One region of the Variovorax sp. M-6 genome, then DNA from elsewhere that is predicted to be linked to it. Evidence: riboswitches for the same ligand, from Rfam matches in the RefSeq annotation. Region 1 holds a riboswitch; the other holds the start of a gene.
What was found. Region 1 has a riboswitch for S-adenosylhomocysteine ahead of metH (methionine synthase). Riboswitches for the same ligand answer to the same signal wherever they lie in the genome.

Region 1 (3,406 bases):
TCGGTGTTGGCCGGCCAGAAGCCGATCACGCCGCTGGCAGTGAGCCAGCGGCCCTCGATCAGCCGCTTGAGCATGCGCTGGCCGTCGGCGTAGACGCGCACCGCCTCGGTGCCGACCACCTCGTCCTTGAGGATCGCCGGAAACGGGCCCGCGAGGTCCCAGGTCTGGAAGAAGGGCCCCCAGTCGATGTACTTCGCCAGCTCGGTAAGGTCGAAGTTCTTGAACACACGCCGTCCGATGAACTTCGGCACCGGCGGCACATAGGCCGACCAGGCGATCGGGGTCTTGTTGGCGCGCGCCTTGGCCAGCGGCCACAGCGGAACCTGCTTCTTGTTGGCGTGCTGGTGGCGCACCTTGTCGTAGTCGGCGTTGATCTCGTTGATGTAGTTCGCCGCCTGGTCCGACAGCAGCGACTGCGCCACGCTCACGCTGCGCGAGGCGTCGGGCACGTAGACCACCGGCCCTTCGTAGTGCGGCGCGATCTTGACCGCCGTGTGCACCCGGCTGGTGGTGGCGCCGCCGATCAGCAAGGGGATCTTCTTGATCCGGAAATGCTCGTCCTTCTGCATCTCGCCGGCGACGTACTGCATCTCCTCGAGGCTCGGCGTGATCAGGCCCGAGAGCCCGACGATGTCGGCGCCCTCGACCTTGGCGCGCGCGAGGATCTCGTGGCAGGGCACCATCACGCCCATGTTCACGACCTCGAAGTTGTTGCACTGGAGGACCACGGTGACGATGTTCTTGCCGATGTCGTGGACGTCGCCCTTGACGGTGGCGATGACGATCTTGCCCTTGGTGCGGACGTCGCGGCCGGCCGCCTCGTCCTGGCGCTTTTCTTCTTCGATGTAGGGAATCAGGTGGGCCACCGCGGACTTCATCACGCGGGCCGACTTCACCACCTGCGGCAGGAACATCTTGCCCTGGCCGAACAGGTCGCCGACGATGTTCATGCCGTCCATCAGCGGCCCTTCGATCACGTGCAGCGGACGGCCGCCCCTGGCCAGGACCTGCTGGTAGGCCTCTTCCGTGTCTTCCACGATGAAGTCGGTGATGCCGTGCACCATGGCATGCGCGAGCCGCTGGTTGACGTGCACCGGCTGCTCGGGCGTGCCGCGCCACTCGAGCTTCTTGCTCTCGTCCTTGGCGCCGCTCTTGGCGGTCTCGGCGACCTCGACCAGGCGCTCGCCGGCGTCGGGACGGCGGTTCAGCACCACGTCTTCCACGCGCTCGCGCAGTTCGGGCTCGAGGTCGTCGTACACGCCCACCATGCCGGCGTTGACGATGCCCATGTCCATGCCGGCCTGGATCGCGTGATACAGGAAGACGGTGTGGATGGCTTCGCGCACCGGATCGTTGCCGCGGAAGCTGAAGCTCACGTTGGAGACGCCGCCCGACACCTTGGCGCCCGGCAGGTTGGCCTTGATCCAGCGCACCGCGTTGATGAAGTCGACCGCGTAGTTGTTGTGCTCCTCGATGCCGGTGGCGATCGCGAAGATGTTCGGGTCGAAGATGATGTCCTCGGGCGGGAAGCCGATCTCGTCGACCAGCAGGCGGTAGGCCCGCTCGCAGATCTCGATCTTGCGCTCGTAGGTGTCGGCCTGGCCCTTCTCGTCGAAGGCCATCACGACCGCCGCCGCACCGTAGCGCCGCAGCAGGCGGGCCTGGTGGCGGAACGAGTCCTCGCCCTCCTTCATGCTGATCGAGTTGACGATGCCCTTGCCCTGGATGCAGCGCAGGCCGGCCTCGATCACCTCCCACTTCGAGCTGTCGACCATGATCGGCACCCGCGCGATGTCGGGCTCGGAAGCGATCAGGTTCAGGAAGCGCACCATCGCGGCCTTGCTGTCGAGCATGGCCTCGTCCATGTTGATGTCGATCACCTGGGCGCCGTTCTCGACCTGCTGGCGCGCGACGGCCAGCGCTTCCTCGAACTGGCCGTTGAGGATCATCCGGGCGAAGGCCTTGGAGCCGGTGACGTTGGTGCGCTCGCCGATATTGACGAACAGCGTGCCCTGGCCGATCTGCACCGGCTCGAGGCCGGACAGTTTCATCGGGGGCGGGTTCTGGGACGCGGAGGAATCGGTTGGCATGGGCTCACCTGCAGGACATTGGGGTCAGGCGAGCGTCGTTGCACTCCAGGGACTGGAAGCCCAAGCCTGACGCGGCCGCCCGGATGGACGGCGGCGCTGCAACGCTCCTTGGGAGCCGCGGATTTTACGCCGGCTGGGCGGCGCCGGCGGCCGATGCCGGCAAGCCGAAGATGGCATCGAAGGCCCAGTTGAAGACAAAGGTGTAGACCAGGAAGAAAACGACCAGTCCCAGGTCCATCACCAGCGCCTCCCACAGGCTCACGTCCAGCCACCAGGCGAATATCGGCACCAGGAAGGCCACCAGGCCGCCCTCGAAGCCGATCGCATGGGCGACGCGGCGGCGCACGCTGCGGCCGCGCACGGCCTGGCGCGACTCCCAGCGCTCGAACAGGGCGTTGAACGTGAGGTTCCAGAGCACCGCGATGACCGAGGCAATGACCGCCAGCACCCCCGAGTGGCCCAGGCCCTGGCCCGACATCAGCGCCAGCCCCGCGCTGGCCACGACGATGGCGATGCCCTCGTAGAGGCTGATGTAGACGACGCGGCGCTTGAGCCCTTGCATGAAATTCGATCCTGTGTTGATGGGTATTGAGAGGTACTTTATGTTCGATTCCCTGATATATAAAGTTATCTTCTTTCAATTCAACTGATAGATCGGCGCCCATGAGCTTTTCCAGCGACAACGTGGAGGTGTTTCTCGCGGTCATCGACCACGGTTCTTTCTCGGCCGCGGCGCGGGCCCTGGGCCGGGTGCCCTCGGCGGTCAGCATGGCGATCGCCCATCTCGAGGCCGAGCTCGACCTGCTGCTGTTCGACCGCAGCGGCCGGGAACCGCAGCCCACCGAGGCGGCGCGTTCGCTGGAACCGCAGGCGCGCCTGCTGGCGGCGCAGCTCAAGCAGCTCCAGGTGCAGGCGCTGGCGCTCACCCGGGGGCTGGAGAACCGGCTCACGCTCGCGATCGCGCCCGAACTGCTCGCTGCGCCCTGGAGCGGCCCGCTGGCCGCCCTGGCGAACGAATACCCGCTGCTGGAGGTCGAGGTGCTGGCCGCGCCCCAAGCCGACGCGCTGGCCCTGCTGCACAGCGGCCGGGCGCAACTGGCGCTGGTGTTCGAGCGCCCCAGCCTCGATGGCCGGGAGGGCTTTCAGGAGGTGGCCAGCGACACCATGGTGGCCGTGATGGCGCCCGACCACCCGGTGCTGGCCGCGGCCGGCGGCCGGCTGCGCGAGGAGCACCTGACGACCACGCGGCAGATCGTGGTCGCCGGGCGCGACCTGGCCACCAGCGACCCGCGCTTCGTCTTCGCGCGGCACGTCTG
Region 2 (3,406 bases), on a different contig from region 1:
GGCGTGTCGAGCAGGTTGATGACGTGGTCGCGGTAGCTCATCTGCATCACCGACGAGGCGACCGAAATGCCGCGCTGCTTCTCGATCTCCATCCAGTCGGAGGTCGCGTGGCGCGAGGCCTTGCGCGCCTTCACCGAGCCGGCGATCTGGATCGCGCCCGAGAACAGCAGCAGCTTCTCGGTCAGCGTGGTCTTGCCGGCGTCGGGGTGGGAGATGATCGCGAAGGTGCGGCGGCGCTTGGTTTCGGAGGCGAAGGTCATGGGGGTGAACGCGGTGCGCGCTCACGGGCGCGGGCTGCTGAAGGCAAAACCCACGATTTTACCGTTCAGGCATTCACATCGGGGGTGTGAAGCCTTTGCGGCCCACCAGCATGCTCGATGCGGTCGGCCTGCCGTCCTTCACCTGGGCGGTCACCGTGACCTTCGCGCCTTGGACCACCAGCGCCGCCTGGTCGTCCTGGGCTGGCTTGAAGGTGACGATCGGGGTGCCGCGCGGGACGATGACGGTCTTTTCGCCGTCCTTGTACCTGAGCACCAGCTTCTTGCCGCCTGGAACCGTCGCCGGCGCCGCCGCGAGCGCGGAGACGGTCGCGTTGGTCATCGTTCCGTTGGGCATGTAGTCCCAGGGGCGGAAGCCTTCGCCGGTGCCGCGCATGGCTTCCGGAAACACGAGCACCTCGACCGCCCGCTGGGTGCCGTCGGGCTGCGGCAGCGAACCCGCGCCGACGAAGCTGTTGGGCTTGATGGCGGCCATGTCGAGCGGGAGCACTTCGAGCACGCGCATGTCGGCGGGTCGCACCAGGGTGACGATCTCGCCGCTGCGGTCCTTGATCGTGAGCGAGTTCGCGTCGACGTGCGCGATGGCGCCGCGCACGCGCACCGTAGGCTCCGCCGCCGGGGCCTGCGCCGGGGCGGGCAAAGACAGCGTGGTCGACGCGGCCATCGCGAACGAAGTGGCAAGGATCTTTGCTTTGGACATGAGGAGCGGCCGGACGGGGCGTTTTGGGGGTGGGATTGGCAGTCTAGGCCGAACCGAAAGGCGCTGCTTGCGGGCTTGCCTGCGTCACACGCTAAAATACGCCGTTCCGAGGAGCGTTGCAGCGCCGACAGGCGTGAGGCTCGGACCATCATCGCAACCACGCTCACCCGCTGTTCTCGCGGTGAGTCCATTCCCCGAACGCAGTGGCATCTTTCAAGCTTGCTTTGGAGCCAACATGAGCGCAGTTCTCAAACCGTCCCCCGTTTCCACCGTCGACCAGGCGATCGCCGATCTCTCCCTTGCCGCCTGGGGCCGCAAGGAAATCCGCATCGCCGAAACCGAGATGCCCGGCCTGATGGCGATCCGCGAAGAGTTCGCCAAGGGCCAGGCGCTCAAGGGCGCGCGCATCACCGGCTCGCTGCACATGACGATCCAGACCGCCGTGCTGATCGAGACGCTGCAGGCCCTCGGCGCGACCGTGCGCTGGGCCTCGTGCAACATCTTCTCGACCCAGGACCACGCCGCCGCCGCCATTGCCGCCGCCGGCACGCCGGTGTTCGCGATCAAGGGCGAGTCGCTGGAAGACTACTGGGACTACACCCACCGCATCTTCGAATTCGGCCCCAAGGGCTCGGCCGGCGAAGGCCCGAACATGATCCTCGACGACGGCGGCGATGCCACGCTGCTGATGCACCTCGGCCAGCGTGCCGAGAAGGACCAGAGCGTGCTGGCCAACCCGACCAGCGAGGAAGAGCGCATCCTGTACGCGGCGATCAAGGCCAAGCTGGCGGTCGATGCGACCTGGTACACCCGCAAGTCGGCCGAGATCATCGGCGTGACCGAGGAGACCACCACCGGCGTGCACCGCCTGAACGAGATGTCGGCCAAGGGCACGCTGCTGTTCCGCGCCATCAACGTCAACGACTCGGTGACCAAGAGCAAGTTCGACAACCTCTACGGCTGCCGCGAATCGCTGGTCGACGGCATCAAGCGCGCCACCGACGTGATGATCGCCGGCAAGGTGGCCTGCGTGGCCGGCTACGGCGACGTCGGCAAGGGCTCGGCCCAGGCCCTGCGCGCCCTGAGCGCCCAGGTGTGGGTGACCGAGATCGACCCGATCAACGCCCTGCAGGCCGCGATGGAAGGCTACAAGGTCGTGACGATGGAGTACGCCGCCGACAAGGCCGACATCTTCGTGACGACCACCGGCAACAAGGACGTCATCACGCACGACACGATGGCGAAGATGAAGGACCAGGCCATCGTCTGCAACATCGGCCATTTTGACAACGAGATCGACGTCGCCTCGATCGAGAAGTACGAGTGGGAAGAGATCAAGCCGCAGGTCGACCACATCACCTTCCCGGACGGCAAGAAGATCATCCTGCTGGCCAAGGGCCGCCTGGTGAACCTGGGCTGCGGCACGGGCCACCCCAGCTTCGTGATGTCGTCGTCGTTCGCGAACCAGACCATCGCCCAGATCGAGCTGTTCACCAAGCCCGACGCCTACCAGGCCGGCAAGGTCTACGTGCTGCCCAAGCACCTCGACGAGAAGGTCGCTCGCCTGCACCTGAAGAAGGTCGGCGCCATGCTGACCGAGCTCACGGATGCCCAGGCGGCGTACATCGGCGTCGACAAGAACGGCCCGTACAAGCCCGACACCTACCGCTACTGAGTCCCAGGCCTTGCGTGCCGATCAGTTGCTCGTCGAACGCGGCCTCGCCGCTTCGCGCTCGCAGGCCGTCCGCCTGATCGCCGGCGGCTTGCGCTGGCGTGACGGCGCCGACTGGCGCGTCGTCGGAAAGAACCGCGACGAAATCCCCGAAGCGGCCGAGCTCGAACTGCTCGACGCCGCCGAGGCCCGCTACGTCTCGCGCGGCGGCCTCAAGCTGGAAGGCGCGCTGGCCGCCACCGGCATCGACCCGCGCGGCCGGCGTTGCCTCGATGTGGGCCAGTCGACCGGCGGCTTCACCGACTGTCTGTTGCAGCAAGGCGCCGAGCATGTGGTGGGCGTCGACGTCGGACACGGCCAGCTGCATGCGCGCGTGCGCGACGATGCGCGCGTGACCGCGGTCGAGGGCGTCAACGCCCGTACGCTGACGGCGGATGCCTGGGCCTCCGAGTCCGCCGACGATGAAGTCGTCGATCAGGATTTCGGCCTGATCGTCGGCGACCTCTCGTTCATTTCACTCACGCTGGTGCTGCCCGCGCTGGTGCCGCTGCTGGCGCCCGATGGCGACATGCTGATGCTCGTCAAGCCGCAGTTCGAACTGCAGCCGGGCCAGGTCGGCAAGGGCGGCATCGTGCGCGAGCCCGCGCTGTACGCCGTGGTCGAGCAGCGCTTGCGCGATACCTGCGCGGCCCTCGGCCTGCGCGTCGTGCGTTGGCTCGACAGCCCGATCGAGGGCGGCGACGGCAACCACGAGTT

Region 2: linked by a shared signal. The riboswitch ahead of ahcY (adenosylhomocysteinase) and the one ahead of metH (methionine synthase) in region 1 are both predicted to bind S-adenosylhomocysteine.

The regions. Positions count from the first base shown of each region.
Region 1 covers NZ_JBFREQ010000047.1:10,390-13,795, reverse strand. Annotated here, with positions in the region: gene metH (methionine synthase) at 1-2,090, opposite strand, end outside; S-adenosyl-L-homocysteine riboswitch at 2,114-2,206, opposite strand; gene AB4Z46_RS32180 (PACE efflux transporter) at 2,215-2,652, opposite strand; gene AB4Z46_RS32175 (LysR family transcriptional regulator) at 2,754-3,406, shown strand, end outside.
Region 2 covers NZ_JBFREQ010000008.1:58,599-62,004, forward strand. Annotated here, with positions in the region: gene AB4Z46_RS11390 (peptide chain release factor 3) at 1-260, opposite strand, end outside; gene AB4Z46_RS11395 (hypothetical protein) at 334-978, opposite strand; S-adenosyl-L-homocysteine riboswitch at 1,081-1,150, shown strand; gene ahcY (adenosylhomocysteinase) at 1,214-2,653, shown strand; gene AB4Z46_RS11405 (TlyA family RNA methyltransferase) at 2,664-3,406, shown strand, end outside.